Regions from separate parts of the Paenibacillus sp. FSL R5-0517 genome, predicted to be linked through region 4. Evidence: riboswitches for the same ligand, from Rfam matches in the RefSeq annotation. Region 4 holds a riboswitch; each other region holds the start of a gene.
What was found. A riboswitch is a leader RNA that binds a small molecule or an ion and turns the genes downstream of it on or off. The one in region 4 is predicted to bind cyclic di-AMP.
Positions count from the first base shown of each region.

Region 1: it holds a riboswitch for cyclic di-AMP, as region 4 does, so the genes downstream of both, MKX40_RS00150 (ubiquitin-like domain-containing protein) here and MKX40_RS06985 (hypothetical protein) in region 4, are expected to answer to the same signal.
Region 2: it holds a riboswitch for cyclic di-AMP, as region 4 does, so the genes downstream of both, MKX40_RS17390 (3D domain-containing protein) here and MKX40_RS06985 (hypothetical protein) in region 4, are expected to answer to the same signal.
Region 3: it holds a riboswitch for cyclic di-AMP, as region 4 does, so the genes downstream of both, MKX40_RS00530 (C40 family peptidase) here and MKX40_RS06985 (hypothetical protein) in region 4, are expected to answer to the same signal.

Region 1 is NZ_CP150235.1:31,957-35,579, forward strand. Features, by position in the region: gene MKX40_RS00145 (TatD family hydrolase) at 1-744, shown strand, start outside; cyclic di-AMP (ydaO/yuaA leader) riboswitch at 986-1,239, shown strand; gene MKX40_RS00150 (ubiquitin-like domain-containing protein) at 1,511-2,695, shown strand; gene rnmV (ribonuclease M5) at 2,851-3,396, shown strand; gene rsmA (16S rRNA (adenine(1518)-N(6)/adenine(1519)-N(6))-dimethyltransferase RsmA) at 3,401-3,623, shown strand, end outside.
Region 2 is NZ_CP150235.1:3,955,407-3,959,029, forward strand. Features, by position in the region: gene MKX40_RS17380 (hypothetical protein) at 1-79, opposite strand, end outside; gene MKX40_RS17385 (polysaccharide deacetylase family protein) at 234-1,028, shown strand; gene MKX40_RS17390 (3D domain-containing protein) at 1,136-1,807, opposite strand; cyclic di-AMP (ydaO/yuaA leader) riboswitch at 1,810-2,006, opposite strand; gene MKX40_RS17395 (amino acid ABC transporter ATP-binding protein) at 2,228-2,950, opposite strand; gene MKX40_RS17400 (ABC transporter substrate-binding protein/permease) at 2,937-3,623, opposite strand, start outside.
Region 3 is NZ_CP150235.1:107,893-111,515, reverse strand. Features, by position in the region: gene MKX40_RS00540 (M1 family metallopeptidase) at 1-240, shown strand, start outside; gene MKX40_RS00535 (hypothetical protein) at 251-1,102, shown strand; cyclic di-AMP (ydaO/yuaA leader) riboswitch at 1,348-1,485, shown strand; gene MKX40_RS00530 (C40 family peptidase) at 1,525-1,959, shown strand; gene MKX40_RS00525 (GNAT family protein) at 2,313-2,807, shown strand; gene MKX40_RS00520 (cytochrome c) at 2,958-3,317, shown strand; gene rbsK (ribokinase) at 3,392-3,623, opposite strand, start outside.
Region 4 is NZ_CP150235.1:1,600,069-1,603,691, forward strand. Features, by position in the region: tRNA gene MKX40_RS06975 (tRNA-Leu) at 246-328, shown strand; gene MKX40_RS06980 (glutathione peroxidase) at 476-955, opposite strand; cyclic di-AMP (ydaO/yuaA leader) riboswitch at 1,326-1,501, shown strand; gene MKX40_RS06985 (hypothetical protein) at 1,617-2,015, shown strand; gene MKX40_RS06990 (HAD family hydrolase) at 2,345-3,028, shown strand; gene MKX40_RS06995 (Nramp family divalent metal transporter) at 3,163-3,623, opposite strand, start outside.

The sequences.
Region 1 (3,623 bases), 1.6 Mb from region 4:
CTGGATGCACCACAATTCGACGAGGACCGCGAGGACATGATTCAGCGTGCTGTGGATGCAGGAGTTGGTCGCATGATCAACATTGGCTTTAACCGGGAGACAATTCCAACCACAATGAAACTCGCTGAAACGTATGACTTTATCTATGCAGCTGTAGGTTGGCATCCCGTAGATGCGATCACAATGCAGGAGGGGGATTTGGAGTGGATTGCATCTTTATGCAAGCATGAAAAAGTGGTGGCAATCGGTGAGATTGGATTGGATTATCACTGGGATACTTCACCGAAGGAAATACAGCATCGCGTATTACGACAACAAATTGCCTTGGCGCGTGAAGTGAACATGCCGATTGTCATCCATAATCGGGATGCACATGAGGATATCATAAGAATTTTGCGTGAAGAGAAGGCGAGTGAGGTTGGTGGTGTGATGCACTCGTTCTCAGGCAGCTGGGAAACAGCGAAAAGTTGTCTCGATATGGGTTTCCATCTCTCCTTCGGAGGACCGATTACCTTCAAAAACGCAAAGCAACCCAAAGAGGTGCTGGCGAAGGTTCCGATGGACCGATTTTTCATTGAAACCGATGCTCCATATTTGACACCTCACCCTTATCGCGGGAAACGAAATGAGACAGCGCATGTACGTCTGGTTGCAGAGGCAGCTGCGGAAATTAAAGGCATTTCGGTGGAGGAAATTGCTGCAATAACCACCAAAAATGCCATGGAACGATTTGGAATTCGTTAAAAAAACGAGCAAATGAGGTGAAAAAGGCAGGTAAGCGGAGTTAATTTGCCCTTTGATCCAAATAAATCAAGAATATTACAATATTTTAACCAAATATTCAGAAAAACGTACTTGATCAACGCTTTACAACATGCATCAAAACAGGATATCATCTTTTCAGTGAATTGTTGTGCGGAAAATTGGACAGATGTTCGGGGGATGAACAAAGGGACACTTTCCGATGAAACAACATTACTTTCATGAATCAGTCTCGCTGAGTCTCCGTTAACGGAGAGCGGGGGAACCAATAGGGCTTAAACATCGGTGAATTTGGCCGATGCGCAACGTTCGCTGACCCAAAAGCAGCGAAGGGAACTGCGAAGCCGTATTTGATTTCTTCTTTGGGTCTCGGGGTGAATTCAAGGGCGTCCGCCATGAGCGGGTGACCCAAGATAGGGCGGCTCTCTTTCGCCCGAACCCGACAGCTAACCTCGCAAGCGGAAAAAGAGAGGCAACCTCGTGCATGAATTTCCGATATTCAAAATCATTCGGAAGCCACGAAAGAGTTCCTCTTACACTCTTTCTTTGGCTTTTTTGTTTTTGAATAAAAGAAATGTTGTCATCATACGGTAGGTATTCAGGAGGATGACATCATGTTGCGAAGATTGATTCATGGTGCAGAACCGATCAGTTGGTTCGATCTGTGTTCTGTAGAAAATTTGGTATAGTCACGTCAAAGACATCATGCGTTACTTTAGACGGCGAGGCTATGAAGGAGGACGGAGAAGTGGGCACATTCCAACCAGAAGAGACCCATGAGTCACGATCATCCAGTAAGTCTTTCGCGTTGCGGTGGAAGCATGAGAACATGCGTCAAATGGCATTGATCGCGATTTTCTCAATTGCGCTTACAATCATGATCTTGTTAGTCGTTTACGGTCAGGCCGGGAAACAAATTTCACTGGTTATTGATGGCAAAGCTCAGGTGGTAGAGACTCGTACAGGAATGCTTCAGGAAATGTTGGAGGAGCAGTCGATCACAGTCAGCCCTCACGATAAGGTATCCATGTCCATGAACGGGGCGATTACAGATGGAGACCGAATCGTTATTGAGCGGGCCGTTCCAGTTAACATTACGGCAGACGGAGACACCAAGACTCTGTATACAACGGATTCATCGGTAGAAGATGCAATTCAAAAATCAGGTATTCAAGTTGAAAGTAATGATAAGGTGTATCCGGCGCTTGGAACTGCGATCAAAGCAGATATGAAGATCCGTGTAGTGCGCGTAACAAAGCGTACAGTGGATGTAGAACAACCAATCGCTTACAAAGTAATTAAAACGGCTGACCCTAGCTTGTACAAAGGGGATAACCGTGTCGTTGTGAACGGCAAAGAAGGCACAATTGTACAGCACATCGAAAAGGTATTTCAGGATGGAGAATTGGTCTCCAAAAAAATGGTCGGCAAATCTGTCGCGAATAATCGTGTAGATAAAGTTATTGCTGTCGGCACCAAAGCAAAACCGGTCGTGAAAAAACCAGAGATTCAGACCGTATCAGCTCAGACTTCAACAACGAAAAAAGCTACAACAACGAACTCGAAGAAAACATCTGCCTCGGGCAGCAAAGTGATTACCGTATCCGGGACTTCTTTTAAATACTCCAAAGTACTTAAGAATGTATCCATGACTGCCTACTCTTCCGAAGAGCCTGGCATTGGAACCAAAACAGCTTCTGGTACTCGTGTAACGGAAGGACGCACCATTGCGGTTGATCCCAAAGTCATACCAATTGGCTGGTGGGTATATATCGAAGGTCTGGGATTCCGTCGTGCGGAAGATACAGGCGGTGCCATTAAAGGCAACAAAATTGACGTATATTATGACAGTGTGAAGCATGCCCTGAATTTTGGACGCAAGAAAGGCAAGACGGTCTACGTGATCGGTCCGGTGAAGCCGGAAGCGAACTAAAATCGTTTTACTTTGAAATGGGAATGCTATAAAATAGTTGCATGAATGATTCATGCGGAATATGCGGCGGAGGGGTCTGAATTCAGTCTCCCCCGCCGTTTGGCAGAGAAGAGGATATTCCTCTTCTTTTTGCGTTAGAAAGGAAGAAATGGAACATGATAAAAGAAGTCATTGTGGTGGAAGGCCGTGATGATACGGTAGCCATCCGTCGGGCCGTGGAAGCCGATACCATAGAAACAGGTGGATCAGCCATCAACCAACGCATTCTGAACCGGATTGCGCTTGCTCAGGAGAGACGGGGAGTCATTGTACTGACAGATCCGGATCATGCCGGCGAACGCATTCGTAAAATCATTGCGAATAAGGTGCCTGGTTGCAAACATGCTTTCATTCCGGAAGCCGATGCCACACGCAAAGGGGATATTGGGGTGGAGAATGCCTCACCGGAGGCAATCCGTCATGCTCTGGCACGTGTACATACTTCATACGAAGGCGCTCCTAGCCTGATCGATTGGGAGGACCTGATCGCGGCAGGACTTATTGTGCATCCGCAGGCTGCTGCACGTCGCATGGAGATGGGCAATCTGCTGGGTATCGGATATTGTAACGGTAAGCAGTTCCACAAACGTCTCGGTGTATTTCAGATTACACGGGAAGAGTTCTCTACAGCATTAGCGCAAATTGAACGTGAAGGATTGTGAGCATATGAAGGATATGGAAGAGACGATAGAAATTGCAACGCCCAAGCGAACCAAAGAAATTATTCAAAGACACGGATTCTCATTTAAGAAAAGTCTAGGTCAGAACTTTTTGATCGATCAAAATATACTGAACAAAATTGTTAATGCAGCCGATTTGGACGAGTCCAAGGGCGCTTTAGAGATCGGACCGGGTATTGGAGCCCTTACGGAACGATTGGCCCGGGTAG
Region 2 (3,623 bases), 2.4 Mb from region 4:
CTCCCGTAACGAGAAAAACCTTATCCTCTCCTGCTTCAATCACCTGTAAACGTATCGATTTCAAATCATATGTACTCATGGCTATTCCACCGCTCCTTTTCTATATGTTATATATGGAGGAATTATGGCTGTCATGAGTTAAATCAGCAATGAAACTTCTCACACTGCGCATATTTTCTCAAGTCCACGGGCATACCATAGAGAACGTCATTTTGGAAAAGGAGGCTGTTATTATGCGCGTACGCCTCATTATGCTGATGGTTATCGTTGTTTTTCTCGGAGGATATCAAGCACCACCAGCTTCATCACGGGATGCTTCAGACCCGCCAAGTGAATCGGTATCCAATACTGATTCCGTGGAAGAAGAACAATTAACATTGGGACAGTTACGTCAGAAATATGCCGATACGTTCAAAACTAATGGTCCTTCAACCAAACAGGTTGCGTTAACATTTGATGATGTGCCCGATCCACGGTTTACTCCGCAGGTGTTGGATCTGTTGAAAAAGTATAAAGTCAGAGCTACGTTTTTCATCGTTGGTAGTCGTGCTGAGAAGCACCCCGATTTGGTAAAAAGGATTGTTAAGGAAGGGCACATCGTTGGCAATCACAGCTACAATCATCCGGAGTTCAGTAAGCTGTCGATGAATGCCTTCCGCAAACAAATTTTACATACCGGGGATATCATTCGCCATTTGGCGGGATATACGCCCAAGATGATTCGACCTCCGTATGGAGACATTAATGAAGAACAGCTGCAATGGGCTGCCAGACAACATTATAGTATTGTGAACTGGAACGTTGACTCTCTGGACTGGAAAGGTCTTTCCAAGGAAAAGGTGAAAGATAACATCCTGTCTGCTGTAAAACCTGGCTCCATCGTTCTACAACATGCAGGAGGCGGTGTTGGATCGAATCTGAATGGCACGATTGAGGCTTTGCCTGAAATTATTGAGGAACTGCGTAACCGGGGATATGAACTGGTCACCTTGGACGAAATGCTGGGATTACCGAAGGCGAAAGAATAGAATAACCGTGTTAGGTAATCATGGAAATATTAAAAGGGTGCTGTTCAATCGCAAGTTAGCGACTGGCAGACACCCTGTTTGAATTCAGTTTAAATGAAATTTACGCTCTACTTCAGAATGTACAACTCGATATCCTGAAAACCAAATGTGCTTACCGACTGTTTGCTACCAGGGATAAAGATATCAATCCGGTGACCCTTGATTGCACCGCCCACATCACGTGCTGTAGCCACAAAAGCCTGTTTTGGCAATCCTGGATGGCTGTGACCCGTTACCAGTACTTTGGTTCCAAGAGGAATGACACTAGGATCTACTGCAATCGTACCCAGTTCAAGGTCATTTCCGAAATAATCGACCGCACCCCATCCTCCATTTTCAGACGGATCTGCAGAGTATGCTGTTGCTTTCACGTTCACAGTTTTACTATAATCAAATGTTTTACCCCACGCTTGAACCACTTTGTTATCTGTGTTAACGTCCAAGCTTGCTGTCGTAACCGTTTTGGCTTGGGTCTTGCTCTCCGTCGCCGCGGCAGCTACATTGTTTGCCTTACCGGGAATAGTAATTTTCAAACCACCATAAATGTTGTAAGGCGAAATGTCATTGTTTGCTTTAACTAACGTGTTCATTGATACTCCGTATTGTTTCGATAAGGTGTAGAAGGTATCCCCCTCTTTGGCCACATGAACTGAATCGGCGTGAGCCGGAACGGCTTGAATGAGCATTGCTGTTGTCATTAATGCTACTGCTGTTTTGGCTATACGTTTCTTGTTAATCATGGTCTTCCTCCCTCATTGTGCCTGCGAAGTTAGTTGTCGGATTCGGATGAGGAGCCCACCCTATAGGTCCATCATTACATTTGAAACGATATGTACCCCTAATTCACCCCAAGCAGTGTGCTGTAGATCTTCCCCCTGCACTATCTGCATCGTTACATCCCCCGCACTCCCTGTCCGGAAGTTTCGGCAGAGTTCAATATATCACAATTTTGTAACCTGAACTTGTAGTAATTCTTACCAAATGGATTCAACATGTATAAGCACGTGTAAGAATATTGAATAATCTAAAAGTGTTTGGGCCAGATATCCGCTATATATTTGGTAACAGAATAGTTACTTTTCGAATCCCATATGTAATTATTTTCAACAAAAAAATAGCGTTACCGACTCGAAGTCAGTAACGCTATTTAATCGATTCATTTAGAGTACTTTCGCAAGGAAGTCACGTGTACGTGAATTTTTCGGTGCTCCAAACACCTCATCAGGTGTTCCCTCTTCCACAATAACCCCGCCATCCATGAACAGGATACGGTCTCCCACTTCACGTGCAAACCCCATCTCATGCGTTACGATGACCATGGTCATCCCGCCTTCTGCAAGACGTTTCATGACATCCAGAACTTCGCCGACCATCTCGGGGTCCAGTGCCGATGTAGGCTCGTCAAACAGCATGACATGCGGCTGCATGGCCAGTGCTCTAGCAATGGCGATCCGCTGCTTCTGTCCACCGGACAGCTGATTCGGGAATACATCTTTTTTATCGTACAAGCCCACGGTGTTAAGCAGATCAGCAGCAATTTTTTCCGCTTCCAGCGTGGATTGTTTCTTTACTTTGATCGGAGCGATTGTGATGTTTTGTTCTACCGTTTTGTGTGGGAACAGGTTGAAATGTTGAAACACCATACCCATTTTCTCACGAGTTGCGTTAATGTTGTGCTTCGGATCGGTGATTGACACGCCTTCAAAATCAATCTCTCCCGAGGTAGGTTGTTCCAGCAGGTTCAGACAACGTAAGAATGTACTTTTCCCTGAACCGGAAGGACCGATGACCACGACAACCTCACCTTTGCCAATCGTCACGTTAATGCCCTTAAGCACATCGTTATTTCCATAAGATTTGTGTAATTGTCTAACGTCTATCACTTGCACTCAACTTCCTTTCCAGTCGTCCCAGCAGCTTGGACAAAATGAACGTCATTACAAAGTAGATGGCTGCTGCAATCAAAAATGGACTCAAGCCTTGGTACGTAATGTTTTTGACCACACTTGCCTGATACATAATGTCCACCATACCGATAACGGAGATAATGGAGGATTCTTTGATGATGGTTATAAATTCATTACCGATGGCCGGTAATACAGCTTTGAAGGCTTGCGGTAAAATAATATAACGCATTGCTGCCCCTCTACCCATTCCCAGGGAACGAGCTGCTTCCAACTGACCCCGATCCACACCTTGAATACCTGCACGGAAAATCTCTGCCAGATAAGCACCACTATTAATTGAAAGTGTAATGATACCTGCCTGAAGTGCAGTGAAGTTAATGCCAAAGCTTAGGGAAAAACCATAGTAAATGATCATTAATTGTACCAGCATTGGTGTACCACGGATCACTTCAACGTAAGCAGTACCGATCCACCGCAAAATTGCAGCGTCATGCAAACGGAACAAACAGATGATCAATCCAATAATTACCCCGAAGATAACCCCAAGTGCAGACAACAGAAGTGTGTAGCCTATACCTGTAGCATAGAAACTTTTGTACTGCCAGAATACTTGGAAAATATTTTGTGATTTGTTTGCTTTGTCCGCCAT
Region 3 (3,623 bases), 1.5 Mb from region 4:
TTTGAAGACGGACATACCCTCACCAAGCAATGGGATGGCATAGAAGATCGAATTACCTATAAATTAACGCACACATCCCCCGTAGCTTGGGCCATGACCGATCCCCTGTACACGATCGTGCTGGAGAACCGCCATATGAACAATTTCCTAAAATCCGGACTGGATGAGCAGACGAAGTCCCGCTGGAGCATGAGTGTAACCAAACTAATAGAAGCCATATTCGGAGGTCTGTCATGGTGAGGTGGATACGGTGAAAGCGAAAATACGTGAAGGCTGGTTTCTCGTCCGTCAGCATATGTTCATTGCGGCACTCTTATTTCTTTATCAACTCATTTGGGGATATTTCTTCTATCGAATGGTACAATCGGCAGTCATCCCACTCCTCCTGCGCTATCCAGATTCTGATGCCGGGGAACTGAGTACACTTTTGTTCAAAATGGAAAGCCAACTTAACCTATCTACCCATCCGGAGGTTCATCGTTATCTATGGATTCTGGGGGGCATGCTGCTGGTTCGCATGTTGATCAGCCCCCTTATTCAGGCAGGACTGCTCTACTCACTTCAGCACTTTAATTCTACAGAAGAGCGCATCCCATTCGTCCGTGGAATCAAAAAACTGTGGAAACCGATGCTGCTGCTGCACACCATACGTACATTATTGATACTTCTGCCCGCCTACTGGCTCATACCGAAGCTCTACTCGATCCTCATGGACGGATTTCATTCCCTTCAATTACTTTTGCCTGGTATACCTTATGTTGCTGCCTGGATTGTATATGGATGGGTCATCCACCATGTCATGCTCTACATGCAGTTCGGTGTGTCGGCACCAGAAGGAGAAGGCGGGGCTCACGGCACCCTCAAAGCACTCTGGATTGCACTGCGTCATCTCATCGCCGTTATCGGCATTGCTCTCCTGCTGGGCGGAGTCCACTTACTCGTCTTTGGGGCATTCACTTCAGCCTCATGGTTATTAACGGGACTTACCGGACTTATACTACAGCAGACGTATCCACTTGCCAGATGTCTATTGAGTCTGTGGAAAATATGCAGCCATTTCCGATTGTGGCAGTCCAAAGTATCCAAAGGTGAGAGCATTTAGTTTAAAAATTGTTACCATCACATGTTAAACTCATGGCTTGCTATGTACTTATAAATAGGCAAACCTCAACCTTTCCCCGTCAAAGGTCGAGGTTTTTTTTGCTAATTTTGTTGCTAAACGTTGCCAAAGACGTACTCCTCTGTTACAATAATCGCAGTGAGTTTTTAGTAACAACTTTGTAATCTTTACATTCATATTTGTAACTACTTAAAATTAAATCGTCATTTCTTGATTTCGCAGGTGCATAACTAGCATAGCCAAATTCCTGGCACCTGGGAAGCGGGGGAACCAGTTATGGGTGAATTGATCTTGCTACAGAGGGATCATAGGGGACCTTCAACCGAATCCTTAAGCTAACCTCGCAGGCGTTGGAAGGGGAATATCTCTTGTTCAAGAAGAAATTAACCGCAGCTGTACTTAGCATCACATTCGCATTATCGCTTGGTGCAGGTAGCGCATTCGCAGATTCAAAAATGGATAAAGTAATTGATTCAGCAATGGGAACTACATACAAAAGTGGGGGAACAACGCTTAACGGCTTTGACTGCTCCGGATTTACACGGTATGTATTCGACAAATTGGGTATTGATTTGGCACGCCAATCCAGTTCCCAATTCGACATGGGCGATTCCGTATCCCGCATGGAAATGAGAGCTGGCGATCTGGTATTCTTTAATACTACAGGTAAAGGCGTATCCCATGTAGGAATCTTTGTAGGGGATGGAAAGTTCGCACACTCTTCTTCTTCCAAAGGCGTTACGATCAGTGCATTGAGTGAAAGCTATTGGGCCAATCGTTATGTTGGCGCTAAACGGATTATGAGCACGGACGCGTATGAATCACTGGCCCTTGACTAGGGACAAGCTGAGCAACATGATACTGTAACCATGAACCATACTGTAACGAAGCAAGAAGCATAACAGAACCGCCCGGTACATTCTCCGCAGGAATGTATCCGGCGGTTTTTTTGTGCTTCCATCCTGATTCATATTGCAAGTTACGCTCGGGGCTATCCTGCAACATCAACAGGCTCATTTTGTCCTCGTTCGTCCGTGCCCTTATGATGTTTTTACCCACCCTGTTATAATATAAACGGAATTACCGGAACTTTTGTTTCATATTTTTCTGGTAAAGGGAAACTTGCCAAATCAATATCTCTTTTGTAGAGTGAACTAAGAGTTCTGTGTCAAGGAAAGGAGCATGCAGACGTATGAAGGAAGCCCCTGTGACGTTTCATGTTGTACCGATGCAAGAAGAACATGCGGAGCTCATCTGCAGTTGGCAGTATGATCCGCCTTACAATATCTATAGCTGGCTCCCCTGGGAGCAGATGAAAGCGCTGGAAGTGGAATTCGGAGATGCACAACTGCGGCAGGAGCAATATGCGATCGTCCTGGATCAGAATGATCGTATATGTGGATTTGCTCAATACTTCCCACTTCAAGGGGTAACCCGGATTGGCCTCGGGATGCATCCAGAGCTTTGCGGACAGGGTCAAGGGACAGCCTTTGTCACGGCCATTGTACAGGAAGCTATTCGCCGAAATCCCACGAATGAGATTGATCTGGAAGTGCTCACTTGGAATGCTCGTGCCATTCAAGTCTATCTAAAGAGTGGATTTGTCACCCAGGATACATACGAACGACAGACCCCAAGCGGCTTGAAGCCCTTTCACTGTATGGTTTATGAAGGGCCTCGTGATTAAAATCCATTGCAAAACAACCAAATTTGCGCCTTGTTATGTGATTAGTTCAAAAATTTCCCACAAAATGCTATGATGTCAGTACAGGTTCCGTTATAATGATATGGATAGTTTCAGGTTAGATGATCTTTCATTCTGGAGGGGACATAAGGGATGCACAAATGGATCATGAGCGGAGTATTTTTTGCAGCATGCGCTTTAGCTATTGTTTTAATGTTTACGCTTCCAGGGAAAGAAGAAGTGGCTGAAGAAGCCAAGCCAACCATGCCGGAAGTCACATTGGATGCCGGACAGGCTGAAGCACTGGTCAAAGCCAATTGTATCTCCTGTCACGGGGATCAGCTTCAGGGTGGTGTAGGACCTGCTCTAGCAAACATCGGCAGCCAGGATGATCTGGAGAAGATCTACACTACGATTGTCAAAGGTAAAGGTGGCGGCATGCCTTCCTTCAAGGGCAAACTGCAGGATGAAGAGATTGCTAATATCGCCATGTGGCTGTCAGAGAAGAAATAATCTCTGCACGCGCATAACAAAGAGGCCCTTAATCCCCTTTTGGGAGAATAAGAGCCTCTTTGTTATGCTATTGATTAGGCATCTGCCGCATGCTCGGCCAGAAAGGCCTCCACTTCACGTGCGGACGGCATCCCGGACTGGGCGCCGAGCTTCGTCACGGATAACGCGGCCGCACCCATGGCGAAGCCTACGGCCGCGTCCAACGTCTCACCGCGCGCGAGGGCTACCGCCAACGCGCCGTTGAAGCAATCGCCAGCGCCGGTCGTATCGACGGCGCTTACGGCGTAGCCGGGCGCACGGCATGCG
Region 4 (3,623 bases):
TATTTATGTGACGAGGTGCAGGGAGGACTATATATAAGGAAGGACTATATATAAATGAATCAACAAGATCAGCTCTTACCGAAAAAGAGGGGATCAAATCTAATAATATGCAGTTCATGGGTAAACATGACGAGAATATGCGTTTTTTGAGGAAAATGCCTAGCTAAAAAAGAAGGTTTAAAAAATACTTTACTTTTATTTCAGAACCCTGTATAATCAATTCTGTTGCCGATTATTTACGACATGCGGTCGTGGTGGAATGGCAGACACGCTATCTTGAGGGGGTAGTGGGCGTATGCCCGTGGAGGTTCGAGTCCTCTCGACCGCATCATATGAACGATGAAGAAGAAGCTTTCCATTAATGGAAAGCTTCTTTTTTTGCCTGTTTGAACAGTCTGGTACCAGAAGTTGAAAAAAGGCCATCCATTACCGGGGGTAATGGTGCTCTACCTTCCGGCTAAGGGTGGCAGATGTACTATTTTTGCAGCAAGTTCTTGATATCTTCTTCAATCTTGTCAGGTGTTGTTTTGGGAGCATAACGTTTAACTACCTGTCCGTTCTGATCCACAAGGAATTTGGTGAAATTCCATTTGATTGCTTTGGAGCCGAGCAGGCCGGGTGCTTCTTTGCTAAGGTGTTGGAAGAGCGGGTGAGCACTTGAGCCATTCACATCAATTTTCTCAAACATAGGGAAGCTCACGCCATAATTCATCTGACAGAACTCCGCGATATCGTCGGAAGAACCTTTTTCCTGGGCAAACTGGTTGCTTGGAAATCCAAGGACTTCAAATGGCGCATCCTGGAACTTGTCTTGCAGTTCTTGCAGACCTTTGAATTGAGGTGTAAGTCCGCATGAGCTTGCCGTATTCACAATCAGTAACACTTTATCACGGTAGTCGGACATTTCAACTTCTTGACCGCGAAGGGTATTCACTTTGTAATCGTAGACTGTCATCTCAATCGCCTCCATGATATCATCTGATACCTTTCATTATATTGGTTACAATTAAATAATGCAAAACTAATATGGTGTTAAAAGAATCAAAACTGGCAAGTTGTGCAGAATGCGTGAATGAATTACGAAGTGATTTACGCCAGAGTGAGAATTAGATAGCCTTGACGAGGTGGATAGCGTATAACCTTATTGTAAGCGTTATTATATATGAATAATGGCGAAAATCTGCCGATTCGGTGATCTGTCCGGACTTTACACCGTCATGGCACGGGTGTATGATTCATATCGTAATTTCAATTTAAACTAAATTGTACCTGAAAAACGAAACAAACGATAATATCGCTCAATCTTAACTTAAGATATACGAACGATGTTTTAATCGCTGAGTTTCCATTCATTCATGAGTGGGAAACGGGGGAACCAACGGAATGCGCTGTCCAGGACAGTAGGCATTCATGGGGTGAATTTTCCGGTGACAGCCGGAAATAGGGCGACTCTCGCGCCCGAATCCGTCAGCTAACCTCGTAAGCGTTAAAGGGAGAGGCAACAAGCCGTACGCTGGTTCATGGCGTTTTCGCCATGGATTCTTTAAGAAGCGTTCGGGAGGCCTTGGTCCCCCACGCTTCTTTTTTGTTGTCTTTTCACGCCAAGGGAGGAACGAATGATGGATACTGAGATGATCTTAGTGACTGCTCCTAATGAAGCAGGACGCAAATTTATCAAATTGCTGATGTACAAAAAAATGCCGTTTGCCGTTCTAACCAACAGTGCAGGGGAAGAGCGCAGACTCCGTAGAATCGGAGTAGAACATGTCATTCGCATGAATACGGCTGCAGCTCAAAAATGGTTTTTGCCGCAGGCAAGCGTTGGCAACGTGTTTATTTTCGAGAACAGTCTGAATCTGACCTGTCGTTATTTACAGATCTGTCGATCGTGGACATCGAAATCCCTATGCGTCATTACGGAGCAAAGCCATCCGAAGGGGATCTATCGGGGAATGGGTGCAGACCGGATTGTATATTCACTCAATGGGGAAGTCGGCTTTCTCCTCAATGGGTAATGTCATAGCTTGAGATTGCTCAGGTGTAAGGTGCCTGTTATAATTGAATGTATCGATAAACGGAAATTTGAGGAGACTCGTGCATGATGGTGAGTCTTCTTTTTTATGGTTTTAAAGGTAGTTCAAAAAGTCCGCTTTTGATTACGAAGGATGCCTAGCGGCATCATCAGCATCGAATATGAAATTCAGCCGAAATGTCCGTTGCTCACGTAGTTTTCCCTACGCTCCGCTACTCCATTTCTAGCTTCATTCCATCTTCTCGATACTGAAAACCAGACTTTTTGAACACGAACTTTTAGATTGCCTGTGGCTTACAAGGAGGAATTGGCGTGCCGGATGTGGGTGGATTAAAGTGGTTGTTTTTTGATGTTGGAGATACGCTGGTGGATGAATGGGAGCCGGTTGATGATATTATCGGACAGTTCGTTCGCGAAGCCTGTGCTTTGGGGTATCCGGTGAAGATTGAGGCGGTACGTGAACTGTTCGCGAACTGTTATCAGAAATATGAACAATGGCCCATGAGAGTGGCGATTCGCACATTCATTGAAGATGAGGGACATCAGAAACAGATTCAGGACAAGCTGAAGTTTAAAAAAGATCTTGAACGACCTTTTCCTTCAGCGGATTCCGTACTTCAGCAGTTGTCGCGGTATTATCGCATTGGCATTATCGCCAATCAGAGTCCTGGAACGGAAGAAAGACTGGAGAGTTACGGACTGCGAAAGTATGTTGATGTTCTGGCATGCTCGGCTGAAGAAGGGGTGTCCAAGCCAGATCCAGAGCTGTACGCTGTAGCCCTGAAACAGGCGGGTTGTGCACCGGAGGAAGCCGTCATGATCGGGGATCGGATTGATAACGATATCATTCCTGCCCGGAAGCTGGGCATGCGTACGATTCGAATTATGCAGGGGTACGGAAGATTCCAGCCAGACCGATCGGATGACGAACGCGCGGATTGGACTGTGGATTCATTGGATGAACTCCTGCCTTTACTGGTGCCGGATCAGGAATAGATGATTATTTGTTAGAGCTCGGAGTTTTACTACAAAAGAAACACCTCGCTGTACTGCAATAATAAAGGCTGATCAACTTGGTATTGAATACCGGAGTTGATCAGCCTTTTTGATGTTTAGTCGATAAGACGAGATTAGAATAACCGGATCGTCTGAATGATCAGATATACATTCAGCACAACGATAATTGCGGCAATGACCCATGAGATGATTTTGAGCCACAATTTGTTAGCGAATGCACCCATGCTTTTTTTATCACTCGTGAACATGACCAGAGGGATTACCGCAAAAGGTAATTGAAGAGAAAGTACAACCTGACTCAAAATGAGCAGTTCTTCTGTGCCGTGTTCTCCTGCAATTGCTGTGACAATTACTGCCGGGATGATGGCGATCAGACGTGTGACCAGTCTGCGCAGCCAAGCCGGAATCCGAATGTTGAGGAAACCTTCCATAACAATCTGCCCTGCGAGTGTACCTGTAAGGGTAGAATTCTGGCCTGATGCTAACAGCGCCACACCGAACAGGATACTTGCGATTGTAGTCCCTAATAGGGGTGTGAGCAAGTGGTAGGCATCGGAGATCTCGGCAACCTGCG